Regions from separate parts of the Streptococcus sp. NLN64 genome, predicted to be linked through region 3. Evidence: predicted binding sites of a transcription regulator. Region 3 holds the regulator's gene; each other region holds the start of a gene.

What was found. The regulator Rex, encoded in region 3, represses fermentation and respiration genes when NADH is low (regulators of the CRP and FNR family bind a similar motif). The targets are predictions, from matches to a motif close to TTGTGAANTANTTCACAA.
Region 1: a site for Rex is predicted at 1,983-2,000, ahead of adhE (bifunctional acetaldehyde-CoA/alcohol dehydrogenase). Genes of this name have one in related genera too.
Region 2: a site for Rex is predicted at 3,671-3,688, ahead of adhP (alcohol dehydrogenase AdhP). Genes of this name have one in related genera too.

Annotation. Positions count from the first base shown of each region.
Region 1 covers NZ_JADXDQ010000033.1:13,039-19,247, reverse strand. Annotated here, with positions in the region: gene I2503_RS06085 (superoxide dismutase) at 207-812, opposite strand; gene holA (DNA polymerase III subunit delta) at 873-1,913, opposite strand; gene adhE (bifunctional acetaldehyde-CoA/alcohol dehydrogenase) at 2,062-4,710, shown strand; gene I2503_RS06070 (response regulator transcription factor) at 5,058-5,654, opposite strand; gene I2503_RS06065 (histidine kinase) at 5,657-6,209, opposite strand, start outside.
Region 2 covers NZ_JADXDQ010000037.1:12,395-18,603, reverse strand. Annotated here, with positions in the region: gene I2503_RS06515 (PTS system mannose/fructose/sorbose family transporter subunit IID) at 1-377, opposite strand, end outside; gene I2503_RS06510 (PTS mannose/fructose/sorbose transporter subunit IIC) at 395-1,204, opposite strand; gene I2503_RS06505 (PTS sugar transporter subunit IIB) at 1,225-2,214, opposite strand; gene adhP (alcohol dehydrogenase AdhP) at 2,609-3,631, opposite strand; gene I2503_RS06495 (Cof-type HAD-IIB family hydrolase) at 3,897-4,712, opposite strand; gene I2503_RS06490 (DUF1361 domain-containing protein) at 4,798-5,406, shown strand; gene tsaE (tRNA (adenosine(37)-N6)-threonylcarbamoyltransferase complex ATPase subunit type 1 TsaE) at 5,436-5,882, shown strand; gene I2503_RS06480 (GNAT family N-acetyltransferase) at 5,869-6,209, shown strand, end outside.
Region 3 covers NZ_JADXDQ010000020.1:1,795-8,003, forward strand. Annotated here, with positions in the region: gene gyrA (DNA gyrase subunit A) at 1-998, shown strand, start outside; gene I2503_RS04375 (class A sortase) at 985-1,719, shown strand; gene I2503_RS04380 (HlyD family secretion protein) at 1,779-3,191, shown strand; gene radC (DNA repair protein RadC) at 3,260-3,958, shown strand; gene I2503_RS04390 (redox-sensing transcriptional repressor Rex) at 4,057-4,704, opposite strand; gene spxB (pyruvate oxidase) at 4,843-6,209, opposite strand, start outside.

The DNA of each region.
Region 1 (6,209 bases), on a different contig from region 3:
ATACGGAAATCATTAAAAAGCATTCTTAATCTACTCAAATGGATCAAGGATAGTGAACAAACTAATCTATTCCTGTAAAGTTTAGCATTTAATTTCACTATCCGGTGGGTACTTCTCTAACCTATTCTTCTTATACCTAAATACTAAAAAAGAGACTGGAACAGACATCTTTATGCCTGTCTCAGACTCTTTTTTCTTCTTTGTCGTTATTTTGCAGCTGCGTAGAGCTCTGATACTTTATTCCAGTTAACCACATTCCAGAAGGCTTTGATGTAGTCTGGGCGAAGGTTACGATAGCTTACATAATAAGCGTGCTCCCATACGTCCAAGCCTAAAAGTGGTTCTTGACCATTGGATACTGGGTTGTCTTGGTTAGGTGTAGAGACAACTTCCAATTTTCCTTCAGCGTTGAGCACCAACCAAGCCCAGCCTGAACCAAAGCGGGTTGCTGCTGCAGCGGCGAAGGCTTCTTTGAAGGCATCCATGGAACCAAAGGTTGCTTCAATGGCTGCTGCTAAATCCGCAGATGGAGCTGTAGCTTCTGGTGTCATCATTTCCCAGAAAAGGGAGTGATTGACATGACCACCACCGTTATTGATGACAGCCTGACGAATATCAGCAGGGATAGACTCAACATCTTTCAAGAGATCTAGAATATCTGCTGTCACTTCAGGGTGTTTTTCCAAGGCAGCGTTTAGATTGTTAACGTAAGCTTGGTGGTGCTTATCATGGTGCAAGTGCATGGTTTCTTCATCAATATGTGGTGCTAAAGCATCGTATGCATATGGTAATTCAGGTACTGTATAGGTCATACTCAATTTTACCTCTTTCTTTTTTCCTTAGTTCCATCATACTTCAAAAACGCTGTTATTTCAATTTTCCTGCTCGAGACCTTGCACCATCTCAATCATCAACAGATCCATCAAATAGGCCTTGTCATACAATCCCGTTTTCATATCATAATCCGTTTGAATCATTTTTTCATAGATCTTGCGTAGATAGCTGGTTGGGAGTGCTTGGCTATCTCTTTGGGCAAATCGAACTCGGTAAGGATTGTAACTAATCCCCGTCAATTTTTTCAATTCAGCCACCAGGTTGGCTTCAGTAGAGGGACTGAGGAACCGCACATAGAGAAAGAGGCGAAAATGGCTGAGTAATAGCGCAAGGATTTGGATATCATCTTTGCCCTGGAGCCGTAAATCCGCCATTAAAGACCTGGCTGCCTCCAACTTCCCCTGTAAAAGAAGACTAGAGAGATCAAAAAGATTGTCCTGTAAGGTTTTGGGGAGTAGCTGTCGCAGTTCTTCAACCGTCAAAGTAGCTAGATTGCCGTAGTCTTCCAGAAAGGCTAAGTTTTGACGAAGCAGGCTAACATTCAACATAGACTTCTCCAGCAAGACATCCTGTAAATCTGCCCCTAGCTTCCAACCTCGATTTCTTAACTCTTCCTGTAAAAAGGAACGAAAATCCTTCTCTTTGAGCTCTTTGGTTTCTAATAATAGGGCTTGGCGTTTGAGCAATTTAACCAAACGACGTTTTCCATCCAGCTTGCCTTCCGCAAAAATAAGAACCTTGGTATCAGCACTTGGATTCTGCACATAATCTTCAAAACGCTTGAGATCCTCATCTGACAAATAACGCTTCCGCCCCGTCGTCAAATCCAGAAAAGAATCCAAGACTACCCACTTATTTTCTGCAAAAAAAGGCAGACTTTCCAACTCTTCCTGAACCTGTACATAAGGAGTTTCCCGCATATCCAAGCGGCTCATACTTAAATCAGCTGGATCAAAGCCAATTTTACGGAGTACTTCTTCCTTTAGTAAAGAAAACTGCCCCACATCTTCTCCAGCAACAACAGTTAAAGCTGGAAAATCCCCTGCTGTCATTTTTTCTACTTGTCGAATCGCTGTCATGCTTCCCCCTTTTCTTCTATTCTAGCAAAAATTCCTGTTTCAGCCTATTTGAAATTTTTTAAAAAAACCTTGTGAAAAACTTTACAAACAATCTCGAATGCGCTATAATAATAAATGTGAAATACTTAACAAAGATTAGGAGAGTAGTATGACTGAAAAAACTATCACAAAAGAAGAAAAAGAACAACTAGCTCAAACTCATGTCGATGACTTGGTTTCTAAGGGATTGATTGCCCTTGAGGAAATGCGTAAGCTCAATCAAGAAGAGGTTGATTATATTGTGGCTAAAGCCTCTGTTGCAGCTTTAGACGCACATGGCACTTTGGCCATGCATGCCTACGAAGAAACAGGTCGCGGTGTTTTTGAAGACAAGGCAACTAAAAATCTTTTTGCTTGCGAGCACGTGGTTAACAACATGCGCCATACTAAAACCGTCGGAGTTATCGAAGAAGACGACGTTACTGGTCTTACCTTAATTGCTGAACCAGTTGGGGTTATCTGCGGAATCACACCGACCACGAACCCAACTTCAACAGCAATTTTCAAATCATTGATTTCTTTGAAGACTCGGAATCCAATCATCTTTGCCTTCCACCCTTCCGCACAAGAATCATCTGCACATGCAGCTCGTATCGTTCGAGATGCCGCTATCGCAGCGGGTGCTCCTGAAAACTGTATTCAATGGATTGAACAACCATCCATGGAAGCAACTGCAGCCCTTATGAACCATGCCGGAATTGCTACGATTCTAGCAACTGGTGGAAATGCCATGGTACGTGCTGCCTACTCTTGTGGAAAACCAGCCTTAGGAGTTGGTGCTGGAAATGTGCCAGCCTACGTTGAAAAAACTGCAAATATTCGCCAAGCCGCACACGACATCGTTATGTCTAAATCTTTCGATAATGGAATGGTCTGTGCATCCGAACAAGCAGTGATCATTGACAAAGAAATTTATGAAGAGTTTAGTGACGAATTCAAATCCTACCACACCTATTTTGTAAACAAAAAAGAAAAAGCTCTTCTCGAAGAATTCTGCTTCGGAGCTAAAGCAAATGGGAAGAACTGTGCCCTTGCCAAATTGAATCCGAATATCGTTGGGAAACCAGCGGCTTGGATTGCTGAACAAGCTGGCTTCTCCGTTCCAGAAGGCACCAATATCTTAGCTGCTGAAGTCTCACAAGTCGGTCCAAAAGAACCCTTGACTCGCGAAAAACTTTCTCCAGTTATTGCTGTTTTAAAAGCAGATTCTCGTGAAGATGGCCTAGACAAAGCTCGTCAAATGGTGGAATTCGATGGACTTGGACACTCCGCTGCCATCCATACCGAAGATGCTGAACTTGCCAAGGACTTTGGTAACTTGGTTAAAGCTATTCGGGTTATCTGGAACTCACCATCCACCTTCGGCGGTATTGGAGATGTATACAATTCCTTCCTACCATCTCTCACTCTTGGATGCGGTTCTTATGGACGTAACTCAATTGGTGACAACGTAAGTGCTATCAATCTCTTAAACATCAAAAAAGTAGGAAGACGTAGAAATAATATGCAATGGTTTAAAGTTCCCTCCAAAACATACTTTGAACGCGACTCCATCCAATATCTCCAAAAATGCCGTGATGTAGAACGCGTTATGATTGTAACAGATCCTTCAATGGTAGAATTAGGATTCCTCGATCGTATACTTGAACAACTCCATCTCCGTCGGAACAAAATTGTTTACCAAATTTTTGCCGATATTGAACCAGATCCAGACATCACAACCGTCTACAAGGGAACCGAGATGATGCGGACTTTCAACCCTGATACCATCATTGCACTTGGGGGGGGATCCGCAATGGATGCTGCCAAGGTCATGTGGCTCTTTTATGAGCAACCAGAAGTTGATTTCCATGACTTGATTCAAAAATTTATGGACATCCGCAAACGGGCCTTCAAGTTTCCTGAGCTTGGCAAGAAAACAAAATTCATTGCTATCCCAACTACTTCTGGTACCGGTTCTGAGGTTACTCCATTTGCTGTTATCTCAGACAAAGCCAATAACCGTAAATACCCAATTGCAGACTACTCACTCACACCAACTGTCGCCATCGTTGACCCAGCCTTGGTTATGACTGTTCCAGCTCACGTCACTGCCGACACCGGTATGGATGTTCTAACCCATGCAACCGAAGCCTATGTTTCAACTGTTGCCAATGACTATACAGATGGATTAGCCCTTCAAGCCATTCGATTGGTCTTTGAAAACTTGGAAAATTCTGTGAAGAATGCCGACTTTGTTTCTCGTGAAAAAATGCATAATGCTTCAACCATGGCGGGAATGGCTTTTGCCAACGCATTCCTCGGTATCTCTCACTCCATCGCTCATAAATTGGGAGCTCAGTTCCACACTGTTCACGGACGAACCAACGCAATCCTCTTGCCATACGTGATTCGCTACAACGGTACACGTCCCGCCAAAACAGCAACCTGGCCAAAATACAACTACTACAAGGCTGATGAAAAATACCAAGACATCGCCCGCATGCTTGGTCTACCATGTTCTACTCCAGAAGAAGCTGTCGCAGCTTATGCACAGGCTGTTTATGACCTCGGTGAACGCGTTGGTATTGAGATGAACCTCAAAGCACAGGGAGTCGACGAGCAAGAACTCAAAAAACACTCTCGTGATCTTGCCCTACTAGCTTACGAAGATCAATGTACCCCAGCCAACCCACGCCTGGCTCTTGTAGAGCATATGCAAGAAATTATCGAAGACGCTTACTACGGCTATAAAGAACGCCCAGGACGCATCAAATAATACTCATTAAATTTCAAATTCTGACGTTGTCAAGTCTCTTCGGTGAACTTATTGATTGCGTGCTTTGCACGCCTTATCGATAATATTCAACAGGTCTCCCAGACCTGTTGAACAACCTTCATCGGCTTTCCTAGTCATCTCTTTGAAATTTCTCGAGTATGCTGATTTCGTATATAGTCTAATATAAAACTGATAAACAGACCGGCATCAGCCGGTCTGTTTTCATCTTCTTATATATACAAAAATATCCTCCAAAACCTTTAATTTGGAGGATTATCCATATTTAGTCTAGATTGTTAATGCCATTCATCAGAAAGCCCTGACATGATTAGATTTTAAATGTATCACTAAATCCAATTCTCTTTCTGAGCTATAATCAGAGCATCCGTTCGGTTGTTAGCTCCAAGTTTTGTCATCAAACTCGTCACATAGTTTCGAACGGTACCATTAGAGAGATAGAGTTCCTGAGCTATCTCTTGATTGGACAAGCCACGAGCTATCCCTTTTAAAACTTGAATTTCACGAGGACTGAGAGGATTGGTCGAATGCGTCATTTCTTCCATCAACTCTGGAGAATACTCCTTTTGCCCTTGTAAAACCTTGCGGATCGTCACCATTAGGTCTGAAATCGAACGTTCTTTTAGCACATAGGCATCCACCTCTGCTGTCAAAGCCCTTTTGAAATAACCAGTTCTCCGAAAAGTCGTTACAATAATCACGCGCACCTCTTGATGTTCACGAATCCATTCTAAAACTTCCAATCCCGTTACATAAGGCATTTCAATATCTAAAATAGCAACATCTACTTCTTTTTGCAGGAGTAAATCAATGGCTTCCCGACCATCCTTGGCAGCATATACCTGTTCAACTTCATCTTCTAAAAGCAATAACTGACACAGGGCATCCCGCAACATAGATTGGTCTTCTGCTACTAATAATTTCATGGTTACTCCTTTCTAAAAGGTAGACTCAGACGGACTAGGGTTGGACGACTGGGTGATTCGATGGTCACTTGGCCATGAATCAATGACAAGCGATTGCGCAAAGAGACAAGTTCCGTAGTCGTCTGATTCAAAAAGCCCTTGCCATCATCTTCCATTTCGACTAACATCTGATCTCCTAAGTTTTTAAATCGTAAACAAGCATGGTCAGCCTCCGCATGTTTAATGACATTATTGGCTAACTCCCTTACCATCATGGTGAGATTGGATTGGAGAACTGGTGATAAATTCGACACCTCCAATTCTTTTTGGACTTGTAAATCGATCCCTGCCATTTCAAACACTTCTTGCAATTGCAGTAGTTCTTCTTCCAAACTCCGATACTTCAATTGATTGACAATGTTCCTGACATCCATCATACTCTTTCGACTCGTAGCCTGCAAATCCTCTAATTCTTGTTGGACCGCCGACAAATTCCCTTTTTCCAATTGCTTTAACCCCAACTCTGCTTTTATGGCCATAGTCGCAAAAACATGCCCCAAACTATCATGAAGATCT
Region 2 (6,209 bases), on a different contig from region 3:
GCACCAAGGATTGGACGAACAGTGAACCAGAAGACTGGATCTCCGATACCGGCCAAAGGTCCCATCATACCAATTTTAACCCCTTGGATCGCAGCATCGTCAATCTCAGCACCACGCGCACGTTCTTCTTCCAAGGCCAAGGTTACCCCAAGGATTGGAGAAGCTACGTATGGGTGAGTGTTAAAGAATTCCATGTGACGCTCTAGAGCAGCAGAGCGATCTTCTTTTGAAGTATAAAGACGTTTGATGGCTGGAACCATAGAATAAGCCCAACCCAAGTTTTGCATCCGCTCATAGTTCCAAGAACCTTGTAAGAAAGTGGAGCGCAACCACACTTTCTGACGATCATTTTTACTTAATTGAATCTTTTCAGTCATGTTGTGAGTCCCCTTTCTTAATAGTCTTCAAGAATGTCCCCGATTGGGTCAGTTGAAGTAGCAGCACCACCGCCACCGTTTCCTGAACCACCTTGTTTTGATAAGTTCAAGTAGATGAAGGCAAGAGCAACCCCAATCGCACCAAGGGCAATCAAAGTCAAATCAGAAACAGCGGCAAGAGCAAAACCGATTGCGAAGAATGGCCATACTTCGCGAGTAGCCATCATGTTGATAACCATAGCATAACCTACGGCCACAACCATACCACCACCGATCGCCATACCGTCAGACAACCAAGCTGGCATTGCTTCAAGAGCAGACTGAACGGCTTCAGTTGGAATAGCAAGAAGAAGTGCTGCAGGAACCGCAATCCGAAGTCCTTGGAGAAGAAGGGCGATGTAGTGGTAACGTTCCATTTTAGCAATATCCCCTTCTTTAGCAGCTGCGTCAGCACCGTGGACCAAACCAACAGAAGCAGTACGCACCAACATAGTAAGGAAGAGACCCGCTACGGCAAGAGGAATCGCAACAGCCTGGGCAACAGCAATACCACGTGTAGAAGTGTCACCACCTAATACGAGGATAATAGCAGCTGCAACGGAAGCGAGGGCAGCATCGGGTGCAACCGCAGCACCAATGTTAGCCCAACCAAGAGCGATCATTTGCAGAGAACCACCAAGGATAATACCTGCTGTGAGGTTACCAGTTACAAGTCCGATCAAGGTACAAGCAACAAGTGGTTGATGGAATTGGAATTGGTCCAAGATACCTTCAAGTCCAGCTAAGAAGGCAACAAGGACAACCAAAATTGCAGAAATCAATGACATGTTATATGTCCTTTCTATTGTTATTGAACGTTGGCCTTAGAGATGAGGTCAAACAAATCTTTTTTAGAGTCATTCGGAACCTTGCGGACGTCGAATTCAACGCCAAGGTCACGCAATTTTTCAAAGGTTGCAACGTCTTCCTTATCCATTGAAAGAACGTTGTTCACCATTGTCTTACCGGTTGAGTGAGCCATCGACCCAACATTCAAGGTCTTGATTGGTACACCACCCTCGATGGCACGTAGGGCATCTTGTGGAGTCTCAAATAAGATAAGTGCGTGGGTATCTCCGAAACGAGGATCTTTAGAAACATCAATCAATTTTTGAATTGGGACAACATTGGCTTTGACATTACCAGGTGCCGCTTGTTTGATCAATTCTTTCCGAAGCTCATCTTGGGAAACAGAATCAGATGCAACGATGATACGGTCTGCTTTTGAGTCTGGTGTCCATCCAGTCGCAACCTGTCCGTGTAGCAAGCGTGTATCAATCCGAGCTAAGTTGATTTTCAATTTCCCGTCGCCGATCACAGTTCCTTCTGGGATCGCTGCTTGAGCAACTGGTCCCTCTGCAGCAGGTGCAGCTTCATCAGCAGGATTAAGCTCTTCTGGTAAAGCTTTAATACCATCTTTCGCTTCCTTGATGATATTAGCAGCAACGGCCTCAACACCTGCAGATGCATCCATCATCCGTTCTGTATAGGCCTGGATTAACATTGGCAAGTTCAAACCAGTGATGATGGCAAACTTGCGCTCAGGGTTTTCACCCATGACGCGGCTAGCTTGGTTGAAGGGGGATCCACTCCAAAGGTCAGCTAGGACAAGGACTTCATCCTCTGCGTCAAACGCGGCCACAGCGTCATTAAACTTGGCATACAAGTCGTCTGGCCCTTCACTTGGCATAAAGGTCACAACCTGGACTTTCTCCTGATCTCCAAAGATCATGGATCCAGATTGGTGAATGCCGGCAGCGAATTCACCGTGGCTGGCAATAATGATTCCAATACTCATTATTGGTCTCCTCCTAAAAAATATTTGCGACTTAAATCCTTAAGAAATCTTTAAGCCATCTTATTGTAAAGCGATTTCAAGAAAATGTCAAGCTCTTTCAAAAAAATCATAGACATCCAAAAAAACCACAACAAAAAGGTAGAGCACCCTGCTCTACCTTCGGTTAAGTGATACTCAATGAAAATCAAAAATTAAACTAGGAAGTGAGCCGCAGGCAGCTCAAAATCTCTGGGAGACGTTTTGAGTTTACTGATAAAACTTTCGGAGAAAGTTTCAAATAAGTACGGCAAAGTTGACAAAAACTTCGTTTTTTCAACTAGAATCTCTGACAGTCTACCAGTCTACCAGACTGTCAGACCTGACAACGTTTAAATTTGATTTTCAAAGAGTATGATTAAGCGTTTTTGAAGTCTAACACCATACGGCCTTGAATGGTACCTGCTTCCATCTCGTCAAAGACAGCAGGAGCTTCGTCGACAGGGCGAAGTTGAACAACTGGTACTACCAAACCTTCAGCTCCAAACTGGAAGGCTTCTTCTAAGTCTTTCCGAGTTCCAACCAAGGAACCAACAACTTTAATACCGTCCAAGACAAGTTTAACAATGCTGAGGTCCATGTATTCAGATGGGAGTCCAACGGCAACGATGCTTCCAGCAGGTCTTACGGAATCAACGGCTTGGTTAAAGGCTACCTTGGAAACCGCAGTAACGACAGCAGCATGAGCTCCAATGCCTGTGATTTCCATGATTTTAGCAGCCATATCTTCGATTTCAAGCCCATTTAGACTAACATCCGCACCTGATTCAAGAGCTAAGTCTAATTTGTCTTGGTTGATATCAACTGCGATAACATGGGCGTTGAAAACTTTTTTGGCATATTGAATGGCAAGATTCCCAAGACCACCGGCACCGTAGACAACCACCCATTGACCAGGCTGAATATCGGCTTCTTTAATCGCTTTATAAGTTGTTACACCCGCACAAGTGATAGAAGATGCTTGGGCGGGGTTAAGGTTGTCAGGGACTTTCACAGCATAGTCTGCTGTAACAATACATTGTTGGGCCATACCGCCATCTACAGAGTAACCAGCATTTTTGACATCACGACAAAGGGTTTCACGTCCAGTCGTACAGTATTCACAAGTTCCACAACCTTGGAAGAACCAGGCAACGCTGACGCGATCGCCAACTTTGAGACTAGTAACATCTGGTGCGACTTCTTTAACAATCCCAATTCCTTCATGACCTAGAACACGTCCAGGAACTTTTCCAAAATCTCCATGAGCTACGTGCAGGTCTGTGTGACAGACGCCGCAGTATTCTATTTCAACAAGGGCTTCACCGGTTTCGATAGGACGAAACTCTTTTTCCACAACTTCAACACCCGTACCTTCTGAATTAACAACAACTGCTTTCATAAAAGCCTCCTTATTCTTAGGGAGAATTCCCGTTTTCATATGTTTAGTATATCACAATGGTTTTATAGGTGCAAGCGTTTACATGCATTCTGATATAGTTTTTTAGTTTGCTTTTAGTACAAGGCAGCGAGTCGCAGACAGTACTGAAGTACGGCAAGACGAGCTAACACAGTAATAAAAGATAAACTAAAAGAGTGTAAAAAAAGAAAGCAGCTCAAGGATTGAATCCAATCCTTGAGCTGCTTTACGAAGGAAGTATTCGATTTTATAGGAAGAGTTGTCCTAACTGTTGAGCGACTCCGTCTTCTTGGTTAGTCCATTGGATTTGTTGGTCGGCATAGTCTATTAGTTTGGTGTTGGCATTTTGCATAGCATAACCAGTTCCAGCAAAAGCCAACATTTCCTTGTCATTGAGTTGATCACCGAAAGCAATCAACTCAGCTGGTTGTTTTTGGTAAAGGTCTAAGAGGTACTTAAGGGCTCTGGCCTTATGCACCCCTTTAGGGGTGCACTCGAGGATATTGTAGGGGCCACCCCAGGAACTGACGGTCATTTCCCCCTGATAATAGTTCATCAATTCTTGGGCCAGGCCATCGCTGTCTTTAAAGCGGGTTTGAAAAAGGATGGCATTGGGGTTCTTGGTGATTTTTTGTGGAATCAGCTGGTGTTGTGCTGTGATTTTGTCCACCCCTAGTAATTGTGGATCCAGGCTGCTGACATCTTGTTGGTGGACAAAGAATTTCTTACGGTACTCACTAACAATGAAGTCAGCCTGGACTTCCTCTTGACGGTCGACCAAGTCGACCAAGTAGGACTTGTCGATGGTATATTCTTTTTCATGAACCCATTTTTTCCCGGGAAGTGTCGTCAAAGCTCCATTAAAGGTGATAAGGGGTGTCTCTAGTTCCAATTGTTGGTAGTAGGGGAGGGCTGATCGGTAAGGACGACCGGTCGTAATGATGATTTTGTGCCCTTGGTCCTGAATCTTTTTGAGAACGTCCTGACTTTTAGAGGAAATTTGTTGTTGATCATTTAAGAGGGTCCCGTCGAGATCGAGGGCAATAATTTTACTTGTATCCATACATGCTCCAGTTTTGTGCTTTTACCCAGTATAGCAAATTTTAGGATTTTCATGGTAAACTGAGAAGACGAAATTGGGAGGCGCTATGTATAAACGTATTTTTATCATGTATCATCTAGCCTTTATAGGCATTTTCGGGGTCCTCACGCTCCTACAGCAAGAAGGCCCCAACCTAACCTGGAATATGTTTTTGGCCTTGACAGCCCTAGACTTTGCCCTGTTTTCAAAAGTGACCCAAAACCGCCTGTTGCGATGGGCCTCTGCCCTGCTTTGGCTTCTATTTTTCCCAAACACCTTTTACATGGTGACGGATTTGGTGCATATGCATTGGGTGGGAGATGTTCTCTACAATCGAGCCAACCAGAAGCTCTTTTTTGCCTTTGTCTTCGCCATTTTCTTTGGCGTTCTAACGGGCATCGAAAGTTGGCGCTTAATTCGTTCCCACTGGAAACTCAAGCCCTGGCAGGAGGGAGTTGCGACCTTTGGTTTGGCAGGACTCTCTAGTATCGCCATTACCATGGGGCGGTATCCTCGCTTAAATTCGTGGGACGTCTTTACGCGCCCGCAGTTGGTAGTCCAGACATTTTTGGATGTCTTTAGTTGGGAGCACAGTGTTTTTGTACTTGGATTTACCACCTTGCAATTCATGTGCCTTTTTTTACTCGCAGATGATTGGGTTCGCGGTAGGAAGTAAGAGGGGAATTTGCTATAATGGAAACTATGATGAAAATTCAAAATGAAGAAACCCTGATCAACTGGGGCGAAAAATTAGGTGCCCTACTGGAGAAGGGAGACGTTCTGGTCTTGTCAGGAGATCTTGGGGCAGGAAAAACGACTTTTACCAAAGGGATTGCGCGGGGCTTGGGGATTGATCAAATGATCAAGAGTCCTACCTACACGATTGTTCGTGAATATGAGGGGCGCTTGCCTCTTTACCACCTGGATGTTTATCGGATAGATGGAGATCCAGATTCGATTGACCTCGATGCCTTTCTTTTCGGGGAAGGGGTGGCTGTCATTGAGTGGGGTGAACTTTTGGAGCAGGCTTTACCGGAGGATTATCTCCAGTTGACCTTGTCTCATGCGGACCAGGGGCGTAACTTGGATTCCTATGCGGTTGGCTCGCGTAGCCAAGAGTTGTTAGAGGAGTGGATCCATGACCTCGCATGAGTTGACGATTGAGGAGGCTCAGGACTCAGACGCCGGTGAGTTACTAGAATTTTTCAAGCAGGTGGCGCGTGAGAGTGATTTGACCAGTTTGGAACCTGGGGGCTTAGGTTTGTCGCAAGATCAGTTGGCTGACTATTTGGAATCAAGTGCCAATCATCCATCACGTCTCTTCTTGTTAGCCCGTTTGGACCAAGAAGTGATTGGTCTCTTACATTTGTCCACAGATGCCAATCCGCGCATGAGTCATGTGGGAGAGGTGTTTGTGGCTGTTGGGCAGGCTTATTGGGGTCATGGGGTCGGGAGCATGCTCTTTGAACTGGTCTTTGA
Region 3 (6,209 bases):
TGGGAGAAATCCTTAGCCTTGAAGATGAAGATTTAATCGAAGAAAGTGATGTCTTGATTACCCTTTCAAATAAGGGCTACATCAAGCGTTTGGACCAGTCTGAATTTACTGCTCAAAAACGTGGCGGACGTGGTGTCCAAGGTACCGGCGTCAAAGATGACGATTTTGTTAGTCAGTTGGTATCCACGAGCACACACGATTATCTCCTATTCTTTACCAATCGAGGTCGTGTGTATCGGTTGAAGGGCTATGAAATTCCTGAATATGGTCGGACTGCGAAAGGCTTGCCAATTATCAACCTCCTGAAATTAGACGAAGGCGAAAGCATCCAAACCTTGATGAATGTGACCAAAGAGCAGGAGGACAGCGGATTCTTCTTCTTTACCACCAAGTCTGGTGTGGTGAAACGGGTTCCGATTTCAGCCTTCCAAAACATTCGTCAAAATGGATTGTTGGCCTTGAAACTTCGAGATGAGGATGAATTGATTAATGTCCTTCTCACAGATGGCGAGTCCGAAATTCTAATTGGTACACGCTATGGCTACGCGGTACGTTTTAAGGAAAACAGCTTGCGTCCGCTCAGTCGGGTGGCAGCCGGTGTTAAAGGGGTTAGTCTCCGCGACCAAGATCAGGTTGTAGGTGCCTGCATTGTAACGGATGAAGATGACCTTGTGGTGATCACAGAATTAGGTTATGGGAAACGGACAACCGCTAAAGAATTCCCAACTAAAAATCGTGGCGGTAAAGGAATGATCTTGGCAAAAATTACTGAGAAAAATGGTCCTCTTGTTGGTCTTAAAACAGTCAATGAAGACCACGATTTAATGGTTATGACGGATAAAGGAGTTGTGATTCGGACCCATGTTGCAGATATTAGCCGTTTTGGTCGGGCCGCTCAAGGTGTCAAGATCATGCGTTTGACAGATAACTCTCGAATCGTAACCTTTACAAATATAGATGCAGAAATGAAAGAAGATATAGAAGATGGCGAAGAATAAAAAGAAAACGAGAAATTGGCCACGTTACCTGCTTGCAGGAATCCTCTTTATTGTGGCACTTGGATTAATTTTTAATAGTTCCATTCGGAATATGATTATGGTCTACCATACCAACCAATACCAAGTCGCTAAAGTTTCCAAAGAAAAAATTGAGGAAAACAAGGAAGCAGAAGCTAATTTTGATTTCCAAAGTGTTGAAGCTCTCTCAACAGAGCGGGTTCTAGAGGCTCAAATGAACCAGCAAGACTTACCGGTTATTGGGGGAATTGCCATTCCAGAATTGAATTTGAACCTCCCTATTTTCAAAGGTTTGGCTAACGAAGTTCTCTACTACGGTGCCGGTACCATGAAAGAAAATCAAGTGATGGGAAAAGGGAATTACTCTCTAGCTAGTCACCATGTCTTTGGGATTACTGGAGCGAATCAAATGCTTTTCTCACCCTTGGAGCATGCTCAAAACGGAATGAAAATCTATTTGACAGATAAAGACAAGGTTTATACTTATACCGTTAAGAGTGTTGAAACCGTTACTCCAGACCGTATTGATGTGATTCAAGATACTGAAGGGGTCAATGAATTGACTTTGGTTACTTGTGAAGATGCGGCAGCAACCTATCGGACTATTGTTAAGGCTGATTTAACAGATGAATCTGACTTTAACAGCACAGATTCCGAAGTTCTGAAAGCCTTTGAAAGTCAATACAATCAAATGCAATTGTAATCGTCCAAGGTTTGGGACAGTTTGTTCCAGACCTTTTTCTAATAGGAAGGAATAGAACCGTGAGTTCAGATTATCAAAGTAAGATTATCGAACGACGTCGTAAAGAACGACGAAATCTAGGAATCCTCATCGGTATATTGGCACTTTTATTGACTCTCTTTTTCAGTCTAGACTTTTTGGAAAAAGGAAAAAATAGCTTTATCGCACCGTTTCTTTCTTTTTTTCAACCAAAAGAAAGGCCTCAACCTCGCTATGGAAAGGGAGATCAGGTTCTCTACCGAATAGAGGATGAGGAGATTATCGGGCGTGTCCTCAAGAGCTCTGAGACGAAGGAAGGAGGCTTTGTCTATGAGATAGAACTAGAACTAGGAGTACATCGCGATCAGATTCCTGAGGACCAATTGGAGGGCTATGCGACTCTTTACCAATTGGGAGATCAGGCGGATTTAGCTCCATCTTCGAGTCTCGAGGGGAGCGGAGAAATTACAAAAATTAATCGTGTAGGGAATCAAATTGTCTACGAGGCATCCGTTGAAAATCTTGGTAGGGTTTATGATATCAAGGAAGATGAATTGAAGACGACACTGATGGTTGATTTAAAAACGGAGAATAGTCGCGAAGAGAACAATGTTATTTTCCGACAGGCTCTTGAAAAAGCAAGCGACAATGCCTTTACGATTTTAGATTTCCCAGAAGGGGAGTTCCAAATGGGGGTGGATGATCCGGCCAAGGATTACTTTACCTTGCCCTCAAATGTGCAGCTACGAGGGAATGAGACAACACTGGTCGTTGATGGTGGCATGTTCTGGTTTGGATTTGCGACTGGTCCTGGGGGAACAGAAGGTCTCAGTAATTTTATTATGGAAAATCTTCATATTCGTGCCAAGGATCTTGAAAATGGCAATCAATTTATGTTGATGGCCAATCATGGGTACAATTGGCGGGTTCGCAACAACGAATTTACCATGGTCCACAAAATGAGTAGCCATATTTTTGACCTGGGTGGTGTTCAATATGCGGCGTTTACTGGTAACACCTTTTCTGGCTATGCCCCTAATTTGACAAATTTGAGCAATTTACCGGAAGATGGAGATTATCACAAAATCTATGCTGAAGCGATTCAGGTCGATGCTAGCAACAATAGTGGTGTTTGGGATGGTTACTATTTACGGAATACCGATCCTAACTATGCGGCCAATAACATGGAGACGGTTTTGTCTAGTGGGATTACCATTCGTAATAATTCCTTCCTACCCTATAAAGACGATGCTGGAAAGATTATCGCCTATGGAGCAACTGTCGGGCAACACTCTTCCAAAGTCGGTTATGTGACAGTAGCCGATAACCTCTTCCAATCAACTCTCTCAACGCGATTTGGGCCAATAGGAGATGATAAATGGGTACTAAGACCCGTCCATTTTCCTTTAGACTCTTCGACCGTAACTGAATACGGAAATAAAATTGAATCTTAATGGAAAAGCAAAGACCAGATGGTGCTCCATCTGGTCTTTTTCGAATATATAATTGGAGGTGAAAAGTGATGTACCATATTAAAAAAACGCAACCGTCACTCCTACCAAGAGAAAGACTCTTAGAGGAAGGAGCAGAGCAATTGAGCAATCAGGAACTCTTAGCTATTTTATTACGAACAGGTTTAAAAGGTCGTTCCTCTTTAGAAGTAGCGCAGATATTACTCAAGCATATTCAAAGTCTAGCAGAATTGCGTTACTTGACCCTCAGTGAACTTCAGGAGATTCCTGGTGTTGGACGTGTGAAAGCCATTGAACTTAAAGCTATGGTAGAGCTTGGAAAACGAATTGATCAGGCCAAACTGAAAAAAGAAAAGAGCATTTTATCTAGTCGGCAACTAGGTCAACGTTTGGTCAAGGAAATTGGTCCATTACGCCAAGAACACTTGCTGGCGATTTATTTGGATACACAAAATCAAATCTTAGAAGAACGAACTATTTTTATTGGATCTGTTAGCCGTAGTTTGGCGGAACCTCGAGAGATTCTTCACTATGCCGTTAAGCATATGGCAACTTCCTTAATCATCGTTCACAATCATCCTTCTGGTTCTCTTAAGCCTAGCCCTAATGATGATCGAGTCACTAAAATTGTATCTGAAGCCGCTGCCACCTTAGGCATCCACTTACTAGATCATTTAATTGTAACACAAGATTCCTATTTCTCATATCGGGAAGAAGATAGACTTGAAAGAATTCTTGAGGTCGAATGACGATCAAGAAAAGCCAGATCGAAATGATATGTGCAATCAAAACGACCTGGCTTATTTATTGATTTTATTTAAAATAGTTGAAACTGTTTCAGATTCATCTATTGATTATCCTCACGATTCATAAAGTAGAGAAGGGTTTGAAGTTCGCTTGTTAAATCCACATATTGAACAACCACATCTTTGGGAACAGAAAGATTAACAGGGGAAAAACTTAGTATTCCTTTAATCCCTGTCTCAACCAATTGGTTAGTAACTTCCTGAGCTTTCACACTTGGAACTGTTAGGATAGCTGTTCTGACTTCAGAATCTACTATTTTTTCTTGCAGTTGCGAGATCGGGTAAATGGGAATACCATCGTCAGTAACTGTCCCAACAGCCTCATGTTCATCCCGATCAAAGGCCATGACAATTTTCATTTTATTGCGTTCTTCGAAACGATAGTGGAGAAGGGCTTTACCCATATTTCCAACACCGACTAAGGCCACATAGGTAATGTTATTGTCATTTAAGAGGTCTGCAAAGAAGGTCATTAGTTTTTTGACATCATAGCCAAAACCACGTCTCCCTAATTCTCCAAAGTAAGAAAAATCGCGACGAACTGTAGCAGCGTCAATTCCGATGGCTTCAGCAATCTGTTTGGAACTCGCTTTTTCGATTTTTTCAGCATTGAAACGCTTAAAAATGCGATAGTAAAGAGATAAGCGCTTGGCAGTTGCACGTGGGATTGGTTGATTTCTCACTTCCATAATCCGGATCCCTTCCTTTCTCCTGAGTTTGTGAATTAATTATATTATAAGGCAAATAATGCTAAAAATCAATGAATCCACTTACAAAAATAGGAGAAGAAAAGGCTGGGCTTTAAATCCCAACCTTTAGTGCGACAATTATTTATAATTGCGAGATTCCAAACCTTCTTCTTCAAGGAAGAGACGGAATGGTACAAGCTCTTCAGCTTCGTATTTCTCTTTGTAAGCTGCAATTTCTTCAGCAGAGTAAGCTTTTGGATCCAAACGAAGTTCTGGTGCTTCAACTGGGATTGGACGATCTTGAGTGATACGAGCATCAATCACAACAGTCTTACCAGCTTTATTCAATTCAACAGCTTCTTTCATAACAGCATCGATTTCTTCGATACGGTCAACACGGAAACCAACAGCTCCTTGAGCTTCAGCAATCATCTTGTAGTCTGGGTTTGTGAAGTCTACACCAAACAAGTGTTTGTTTGTATCTTCGTATTTATTCTTAATGAAGGCATACTCAGCGTTAGAGAAGACAACGTTGATAACTGGAAGGTTATATTGAACGTTGGTAATAACGTCTGGGTAGCACATACCGAAGGCACCATCACCCATGATGTTCCAAACTTGGCGATCTGGATTGTCTTTCTTAGCAGCAATACCACCAGGAAGAGCGATACCCATTGTTGCAAAGAGTGGAGAAGTGCGCCACATGTTCTTAGGAGTCATGTGTAGGTGACGAGTAGAAGTTTGAGTTGAGTTACCTACGTCGATAGAGTAGATTGCATCTTGGTCAGCATATTTGTTGATGGCATTGTAAACTTGGTACAATTGAAGTTCGCCTTCAGTTTTGCCTTCCAATTTGTTCATGTAATCACGCCAGTTTTGGTTGTTTTTCACAACAGCTCTCCACCATGGAGTTGATTCAACTGGGTTAACCTTTTCAAGGATAGCTTGAGCAGCTTCTTTTACATCACCAAGAATGGATGCATCCAATGCATGACGTTTACCAAGTTTGTATGGATCGATATCAACTTGGATGAATTTCTCGATGTTTTTGAAAGTATTGTAAACTTCTGAGAATGGGAAGTTGCTTCCTAAAAAGAGGACTGTATCAGCTTCGAAGATTACTTCGTTGGCAGACTTCCAACCTACACGGTAAGCAGAACCAGTCAATCCTTCGTAATCCCATTCAAAGGCTTCGAAGTTTTTACCAGTTGTTACGATAGGAGCTTTGATTTTACGAGAAAGTTCAGTGATTACATCACCGGCACCAACACCACCAAATCCAGCGTAGATAACGGGGCGTTTAGCATTGTTAAGGATTTCAACCGCTTTATCGATCTCAGTTTGGTTCAAAGCTGGAGCAACGAAAGTACGGTCGTAAGTTCCTGATCCATAGTAAGAATCTGCATCGATTTCTTCGAAACCAAAGTTAACAGGGATCTCAACAACAGCAGGCCCTTTTTTAGCGATAGCTGCACGGCAAGCTTCGTCAATTACTTTTGGCAATT